4 regions of the Allobosea sp. PAMC 26642 genome follow, and region 4 is predicted to be linked to each of the others. Evidence: predicted binding sites of a transcription regulator. Region 4 holds the regulator's gene; each other region holds the start of a gene.
The links. Region 4 encodes LexA, which represses DNA repair genes until DNA is damaged. Its sites were predicted from a motif close to TGTTCNNNNTGTGTTCNG; they were not measured.
Positions count from the first base shown of each region.

Region 1: a site for LexA is predicted at 1,347-1,364, ahead of recA (recombinase RecA). Genes of this name have one in related genera too.
Region 2: a site for LexA is predicted at 1,089-1,106, ahead of AXW83_RS24935 (DNA recombination protein RmuC). Genes of this name have one in related genera too.
Region 3: a site for LexA is predicted at 1,170-1,187, ahead of AXW83_RS09920 (putative DNA modification/repair radical SAM protein). Genes of this name have one in related genera too.

Region 1 is NZ_CP014301.1:2,046,229-2,048,428, reverse strand. It holds gene alaS (alanine--tRNA ligase) at 1-3, opposite strand, end outside; gene recA (recombinase RecA) at 176-1,261, opposite strand; gene cckA (cell cycle histidine kinase CckA) at 1,616-2,200, opposite strand, start outside.
Region 2 is NZ_CP014301.1:5,212,338-5,214,537, reverse strand. It holds gene fmt (methionyl-tRNA formyltransferase) at 1-290, opposite strand, end outside; gene def (peptide deformylase) at 439-1,020, opposite strand; gene AXW83_RS24935 (DNA recombination protein RmuC) at 1,139-2,200, shown strand, end outside.
Region 3 is NZ_CP014301.1:2,097,530-2,099,729, forward strand. It holds gene AXW83_RS09920 (putative DNA modification/repair radical SAM protein) at 1-1,156, opposite strand, end outside; gene AXW83_RS09925 (hypothetical protein) at 1,321-1,500, shown strand; gene AXW83_RS09930 (glycogen/starch/alpha-glucan phosphorylase) at 1,671-2,200, shown strand, end outside.
Region 4 is NZ_CP014301.1:1,529,858-1,532,057, forward strand. It holds gene AXW83_RS07155 (ComEC/Rec2 family competence protein) at 1-594, shown strand, start outside; gene lexA (transcriptional repressor LexA) at 588-1,292, opposite strand; gene AXW83_RS07165 (molybdopterin molybdotransferase MoeA) at 1,422-2,200, opposite strand, start outside.

The sequences.
Region 1 (2,200 bases), 520 kb from region 4:
CATCGCAGTCTGCGCTCTGGTCTTGGGGTCTGGGGCCGGGAAACCCGGCGGGGAGACCGGTTCTAGTCAGGCGCTCATCGCCTGTCCAGAAAGCTCGACGCAAGGTGTTGGGGTCCAAACGAAAACGGGCGGCGCCAAAGCGCCGCCCGTGATTGTAGCCGAACTCGCGAGCGGCTCAGGCCATGCCTTCGTCGAGATCGTCGTCGGTCGGCGTCGCCTCGTCGAGGATGCGCTCGGCGACGAGACCGGAGTTCTGGCGGATCGTCGCCTCGATCTTGGCGGCCATCTCGGGATTGGCCTTGAGGAAGGCCTTGGCGTTCTCGCGGCCCTGGCCGAGGCGCACGCTGTCGAAGGAGAACCAGGCGCCGGATTTCTCGACCATGCCGGCCTTGACGCCGAGATCGACCAGTTCGCCGACCTTCGAGATGCCCTCGCCGAACATGATGTCGAACTCGACCTGCTTGAAGGGCGGCGCGACCTTGTTCTTGACGACCTTGACGCGGACCTGATTGCCGGTCGCTTCCTCGCGGTCCTTCAGCGTCGAGATGCGGCGGATGTCGAGCCGGACCGAGGCGTAGAACTTCAGCGCGTTGCCGCCGGTGGTGGTCTCCGGCGAGCCGTACATCACGCCGATCTTCATGCGGATCTGGTTGATGAAGATGACCATGCAGTTCGAGCGCGAGATCGAGGCGGTCAGCTTGCGCAGGGCCTGGCTCATCAGGCGGGCCTGGAGGCCGGGCTGGACGTCGCCCATCTCGCCCTCGATTTCCGCACGCGGCGTCAGCGCCGCGACCGAATCGATGACTAGAACGTCGATCGCGCCGGAGCGGACCAGCGTGTCGGTGATCTCCAGCGCCTGCTCGCCGGTGTCGGGCTGCGAAATCAGGAGGTCGTCGAGATTGACGCCGAGCTTGCGGGCATAGACCGGATCGAGCGCGTGCTCGGCATCGACGAAGGCGCAGACGCCGCCCTTCTTCTGAGCCTCGGCGATGGTGTGCAGTGCCAGAGTAGTCTTGCCGGAGGATTCGGGGCCGTAAATCTCGATGACGCGGCCCTTGGGCAGGCCGCCGACGCCGAGCGCGATGTCGAGCCCGAGCGAGCCGGTGGAGATCGTCTCGATCTCGATCGCCTGCTGGTTCTTGCCCAGCCGCATGATCGAGCCCTTGCCGAAGGCGCGCTCGATCTGCGAGAGCGCTGCGTCCAGCGCCTTGGCCTTGTCCATCGAGGAGCCTTCCACGAGCTTGAGGTTAGCCTGATTCACGGTGCGCGCTCCTTATGGCAGGGGCGCGGGGACATCTCAATCCGCGCCGATGGCGAAGATTGATCATGGTTTGTTCTGCGGGACAAGTTCTATTTTCGTTCTCATCAAGCTCCGCAGCTTGTCTGCTGACAGGAGATGTCAGGAGCGGGAAGAGGCATTCTCACATCCATCGTGCCCGGGCTGACCGTTGTTGCTGCTGGGGATGGGGCAGCTGTCGGAGAACGAGAGCGCAAGACGATCGTGGTGGCGGCCGCGGAGTGATCTGCGCGCGTCATGGTCGGGCTCGACCCGACCATCTCCTGCAAGAGATTCTCGGGTCTGCGCTCCGCTCCGCCCGAGAATGACGGCGGCCGTTTACGCCATCGCCGCCTTCACGGTCTCCACCAGCTGCTTCATCGTGAACGGCTTCGGCAGGAACTGGAAATCCTCGCCGTCGGGCAGGTTCTTGCGGAAGGCCTCCTCGGCGTAGCCGGAGACGAAGACGACCTTGGTCGCCGGGTTACGCTGGCGCAGTTCGCCCAGCAGCGTCGGGCCGTCCATCTCGGGCATCACCACGTCGGAGACGACGAGGTCGATCTTGCCATCGGCTTTGATGAAGATGTCGAGCGCCTCGACGCCGGAGGCTGCCTCGTGGACGGTGTAGCCGCGCGAGACCAGCATGCGGGCGTTCAGCGCGCGCACGGCGTCCTCGTCCTCGACCAGCAGGATGACGCCGGCGCCGGTATGGTCGGCGGCGAGCTTCTTTGGGGCTTCCTTGGCGGCCGCCTCGGCGGCGATCTCCTCCTCGCTGGGAATATGGCGCGGAAGGAAGATGCGGAAGGCCGTGCCCCGGCCGACGACCGAGTCGCAGAAGACGAAACCGCCGGTCTGCTTGACGATGCCGTAGACCATGGAGAGGCCTAAGCCGGTGCCCTTGCCGACCTCCTTGGTGGTGAAGAA
Region 2 (2,200 bases), 1.8 Mb from region 4:
ATCGCCTGGGGCAGGATCATGCCATAGGCGACGACAACCGCCACATCGGCCTGATGCGAGGCGACGGTCTCGGCGGCCTCGTCCGTCCGCAGGCTCTTTGGCGTGAAGACCGGGATACCGAAGCGCTCGGCAGCGCGCTGGACCGGCGACGGCTTCAGCTCCAGCCCGCGACCGGCCTGCGCCGGAGCGCGCGTATAGCAGCTCACGACCTCGTGCCCCTGCCCGATAATCTCGGTCAGCGTCGGCACGGCGAAATCGGGCGTGCCCATGAAGATGACGCGAAGGGTCATGTATTCGATACTACCTCAACCTTGCCGTCATTCCGGGCGCAGCGAAGCGGAGACCCGGAATCCATCGTATGACACTGCGTGCTCGATCATGGATTCCGGATCGGCGCCGCTGCGCGGCTTGTCCGGAATGACGCGTGTTCCTGCTCGTTTAGGCCGCGTTCTCGCGCTTGGCCATCTTGGCGAAGCGCTTGGTGACGCGCTCGCGCTTCAGGCGCGAGAGATGGTCGATGAAGAGCACGCCGTTGAGATGGTCGATCTCGTGCTGCAGGCAGGTGGCGAGGATGCCGTCGGCATCGATCGCCTGCGTCTTGCCCTCGAGATCCATGTAGCGGACCTTGATGGCGGCGGGCCTTTCGACCTCCTCGTAATACTCCGGGATCGAGAGACAGCCCTCCTCGTGGACGTTCATCTCATCGGAGGACCAGGTGATCTCCGGATTGATGAAGGCCATCGGATTGCGCGGCTGGGCATCGCGCTTTTCCTGCGCTTCCGCGTTTTCCTCCGCTTCGCTGTCCTCTGTCTCGCCAGCGGCACGCTTGGCGACGTCGAGCGTCACCACGCGCCAGGGGACGCCTATCTGGATGGCGGCAAGGCCGATGCCCGGCGCGTCATACATCGTCTCGAACATGTCGCCGACGAGGGTGCGGATTTCGGGCGTGATCTCCTCGACCGGGGTCGAGACCAGGCGAAGCTGGGCGTCGGGCAGGATGATGAGCGGGCGGATGGCCATGGAAGGGCTTCTGTGCGGTTTTTGGTGACGACCCGGCGACATAAGCCCTTGCGCGCGGCCGGTCAAACTGTTCCGCTTTCGTTCGAATTCATTCACCCGAATCGATTACCGTCTCACCATGAGAGAGATCGCCTTCATCCTGCTCGACCGCCCCGTGACCTGGGCGGAGGCGGCTTTCGGCTTCGTGGGCGTTAGCCTGCTGCTGCTCCTGATGGTCGTCGTTTCGTCCTGGCGGAACGCGCGCAGCCGCGCGATCGAGGCGGCGATGGCGGGCGAACGAACCCGCGAGATGGACGACAAGGTCGCCGAGATGAATCGCCTGCAATCCGAGCTCGCCGGCCGGATGCAGTCCATGGCCGAGATCCTGTCGACGCGGCAGGGCGACCTCGCCCGCCTCGTCGCCGACCGGATGGACGGCCTGAGTCACAAGGTCGGACAGGGGCTGGAACAGAATGTCCGCCAGACCTCGGAAAGCCTCGGCAGGCTTCAGGAGCGGCTCGCCGTGATCGACTCGGCCCAGAAGAACCTGACCGACCTGACCTCCGAGGTGGTGACGCTGAAGGACGTGCTCTCCAACAAGCAGGCGCGCGGCGCCTATGGCCAGGGCCGGATGGAGGCGATCATCCGCGACGGCCTGCCGGCCGGCTTCTTCGCCTTCCAGCCGCAGCTCTCCAACGGCAAGCGGCCCGATTGCATGGTGACGCTGCCCGGCGACGGGCGCGGGCTCGTCATCGACGCGAAATTCCCGCTGGAGAGTTTCACCCTGCTGCGCGAGGCGCGCGGCGAGGAGGCGAGGAAAGCCGCCGGCGCACGCGTGCGCAACGATGTCGGCGTGCATGTGAAGGACATCGCAGAGCGCTATTTCCTGCCCGGCGAGACCCAGGACATGGCGCTGCTCTTCGTGCCGTCGGAATCGATCCATGCAGACCTGCACGAGCATTTCGACGACGTGATCCAGAAGGCGCATCGCGCCCGCATCATGATCGTCTCGCCCTCGCTGCTGGCGCTGGCCATCCAGCTGATGCAGTCGCTGGTGCGCGACGCCCGGATGCGCGAGGAGGCGCAGGTGATCCAGACCGAGGTCGGCAAGCTGCTCGACGACGTCCGGCGGCTCGGCGAGCGCGTCGACCGTCTCGACAGCCATTTCCGCCAGGCCCAGGAGGACGTCGTCCAGATCAGG
Region 3 (2,200 bases), 570 kb from region 4:
AGCCCTCGGCCACGATGAAGTTGCGCAGGGTCGTCAGGGAACGGGCCAGCCGGCCGATATCCTCAAGCCGCAGCCGCCGGAACCGTCGCATCGCGAGGATGCGCCCGACGCTGCGCGTCCCCAGACCCGGCACCCTCAGCAGCGTCTCCCGGTCGGCCTTGTTCACGTCGACAGGAAAGCGGTCGCGATGCCGCAGCGCCCAGGCCAACTTTGGATCGACCGTGAGATCCAGCATCTCTCCCGAGCCGGCATCGAGGATTTCGCCGACCTCGAACCCGTAGAAGCGCGTCAGCCAGTCGGCCTGGTAGAGCCGGTGCTCGCGCATCAAGGGCGGCTCGACCAGCGGCAGTTGCGCCGATGAATCGGGGATCGGACTGAACGCCGAATAATATACCCGCCGCAAGCCGAAGGCGCCGTAAAGCTGGGCACTGCGCTGCAGGATCGAGGCATCGCTCGCCCCGTCCGCGCCGACGATCATCTGCGTGCTCTGTCCGGCCGGCGAGAACACCGGCGCACGCCGCGACTTCGCCCGCTCGGCCTTGCTCTCGTCGATCCTGAGCTTCAGCCCGCCCATCGCCGAGCGGATGTCGCGCGACTGCTTCTCGGGCGCGAACCGCTTCAGCGAGATGTCGCTCGGCAGTTCGACATTGATCGAGACGCGATCGGCGAAGAGTCCGGCCTGGGCGACGAGATCGGGACTCGCGCTCGGGATCAGCTTGAGATGGATGTAGCCGCGAAAATCATGGGTCACGCGCAGGCTCTCGGCCACCCGCACCATCTCGGCCATTGTGTAGTCCGGCGAGCGGATGATGCCCGAGGACAAAAACAGTCCCTCGATGTAGTTCCGCTTGTAGAAGTTCAGCGTGAGATCAACGACCTCCTCCACCGAAAACCGGGCACGGGCGACATTGCTCGACGAGCGGTTGATGCAGAACACGCAGTCATAGCTGCAGAAATTCGTCAGCAGGATCTTGAGCAGCGAGATGCAACGCCCATCGGGCGCATAGGAATGGCAGATGCCGGAGCCCGTGGTCGAGCCGATGCCCTTCGAGCCCAGCGAATCCCGTTTCGTCGTGTTGCTGGAGGCGCAGGACGCATCGTATTTCGCCGCATCGCTCAGGATTTCCAGCTTCTGCATGACCGTGGGCGGGGACATCGGGTCGCCTTTTCGTTCGTGATTTGTTCTTATGACACGCCGCAGCGCGCCGAGCCATAACCAGCGCCGAGGCCTTTCGTCGCGCCTACCGCGATTGCCCCAGAGCGGGAACTCCCTTCCGTCGCTCGCGTTGCCCAAACAGATTCGTCACGGGAGGGATGCACATGTTCAGGATTCTTTTGATCATTGCGGTGATCGCCATCGGCTACGATGCCGTCGTTCATCAGGGCGCCTATACGCGCAGTGCCTGGACGAGCGCTGTGGGCATGACCGATTCGGCGGTTTCCAACGCCAGGCAGCTCGGTCTAGGCGCCCGCGAGGAAACGCGCACCCAGACCAACTAGCAAAAGCCGCGACAGAGCCGGTTGCGCGGCGACCGGCCTTTCTCTTTACCATCGAGCCATATGGCGGCCCTTGAAGGTCGTGTTTATGCTGCAGCGCAGCGGTTTCGGCTGGACAGGATCGGACGTTGGCTTGACACTCGCCACTTCCGAACCTGACGGGATTCAGTCGCTTGAACGAGACCGCCTTCAAGACACCAGCCGCGGACGCCACCGTCTCCGAGAATCTGGTCGAGACGCTCAAAGCCGAGATCATCAGGAAACTGACCTTCTCGCTCGGCAAGAACCCGTCGGTCGCGCAGCCGCATGACTGGCTGACGGCCGTCATTCTCGCGGTCCGCGACCACGTCATCGAGGTCTGGCAGCGCTCGACCCGCGAAAGCTACCAGACCGGCCGCAAGCGGGTCTATTATCTGTCGCTGGAGTTCCTGATCGGCCGCTCGCTCGCGGACGCGCTGAACAATCTGGGGCTTACGGGCCCCGTCGCGCAGGCGATGAGCGAACTCGGCGTCGATCTGGCCGCGATCGAGACGATCGAGCCCGATGCGGCGCTCGGCAACGGCGGCCTCGGCCGGCTCGCGGCCTGCTATCTGGAGGCGATGGCCTCGACCGGCGTGCCGGCGCTCGGCTACGGCATCCGCTACGACCACGGCCTTTTCAAGCAGCGCATCGAGGCCGGCAAGCAGGTCGAGATCCCCGAAGA
Region 4 (2,200 bases):
ACAACGAAACTGCGGCTTCTGGCCGTCATACCCTTGTTCATCGGCGTAGCGGCCGCGGCCAAACCAGACAGGCCCGACATCCTGATCGAACGCGACGGCTCCGGCGTCTTGGTGCGCGGCACCGAGGGCCGGCTCGTGCTGGCCGGCAAGCCCAGCGCCTTCGTCCTGCAGCAATGGCTCACTGCCGATGGCGACGGCCGCCTACCGCAGGACGAAAGCCTGCGACAGGGCGCGGACTGCGACGGCCTCGGTTGCGTCGTCACGACCGCCGCCGGCCGCAAGATCGCCTATGCCCGCGACCGGCTGGCGATCGTCGAGGATTGCCGCCGGGCCGATCTTGTGATCACGCCCATCCCCTGGTCGGCGCCATGCCAGGCCAGGCTGATCGACCGGCTTGCGCTCGGCCGCAATGGCGCGACCGCTCTCGTCAGCTCAGGCGACGGCTGGCGCACCCTGACCGCGGAGCGCAACGACAGCCAGCGTCCCTGGAATCGAAGACCACCGCCAGCAGCAGCCCCTGCACTTACAGACTCGCCTCCGCTACGTCCGGCAACGGACATGGCCGACGCAGCGGACCTCGATCCGCATCAGTAGCGCCGCATCAGGTTGACGAGCCGGCCCTGGATCTTGACCCGGTCGGGACCCAGCACGCGCGTCTCATAGGCGGGATTGGCCGCCTCCAGCGCGATCGAGGACCCGCGCTTGCGCAGCCGCTTCAGCGTCGCTTCCTCGTCGTCGATCAGGGCGACGATGATGTCGCCCGTATTCGCGGTGTCCTGCCTGCGGATGACGACCGTGTCGCCGTCCAGAATTCCGGCCTCGACCATCGAATCGCCGCGCACTTCCAGAGCGTAATGCTCGCCGGCGCCCAGCATGTCGGCCGGCATCGCGACATTGTGGCTGCGGCTCTGGATCGCCGAGATCGGCGTGCCGGCGGCGATCCTGCCCATGACGGGAATCGTAATCGTGCCGCGTGCGTCGTCATCTGCCTGCGCCGTCACCGGCCGGCCCTTGCCGAGCCCGCCCTGAACGATCGAGGGGCTGAAACGGCCGCGTGGGGCCGGTGCCCCACCCACACCGTCGGGCAGCTTGATCACCTCCAAAGCTCGCGCCCGGTTCGGAAGCCGTCTGATGAAGCCCCGTTCCTCCAGCGCTATGATCAGGCGGTGGATACCGGATTTAGACTTGAGATCGAGCGCGTCCTTCATCTCGTCGAAGGAGGGAGGCACGCCGCTTTCGCGCAGGCGTTCCTGGATGAAGCGAAGCAGTTCGAACTGTTTGCGTGTCAGCATGGTCCCCGCCGGCGCCCAACGGCGCAGAATCGAAACAAATCACGAACACCATACAGGTTCGCGTTGTGTTCCGCAAGCAACGGACGGCGAATTGCTGGCATGTCTTACCGATCCGCTCTCCGGCAATCCTCAGCGCAGACGGATAAAGCGGCAGCGCTCGCCCTTATTTGCCGGCTCAGCAAAGACAGGCCTGATCGCCAGCGCGTCGGCGCGGGCGAGAATGCCCAGCATGGATGAATCCTGCTTAGCAAACGGCGTGACCTGCCAGCCGTCGATAGTCAGCGCCAGTTCGGCGCGAAGATAGTCCTCACGCTCATCGTTAGCCGGCATATCAATTTCGAGAATCCCCGGCTCGCTGCGGTCTCTGGCTGGATCAGGTATCCCAAGCAGCGCCTCGATCAGCGGGGTGACGAAAAGATGCCCGCAGACGATCGAGGACACCGGGTTGCCGGGCAGGCCGACGGCCACCATCTGGCCGAGCCGGCCCATCATCATCGGCTTGCCGGGCCGCATCGCGATCTTCCAGAAGCCGAGCGCCATGCCCTGGCGCTTCAGCGCCTCCTGCACGAGATCATGCGCGCCGACGGAGGCTCCGCCCAGCGTGATCACCACATCGGCGCCGGCAGTCTTCGCCTTGCCGATCTTCGCAGCGAGATCGTCATGGTCGTCGCGCGCGATGCCGAGATCGAGCGCCTGGCCACCGGCCTGCTCGACGATCGCCGCGAGCGAAAAACTGTTCGAAGCGACGATCTGGTCGGGCCCAACGGGCTCGCCCGGCAAGACGAGCTCGTCCCCGGTCGCCAGGATAGCCACAAGCGGACGGCGCCGCACCGACAACGACGGATGCCCCATTGCAGCCGCCAGCCCCAGCGAGGCGCTGTCGAGCCGGCGTCCGGCCTTGAGCAGAA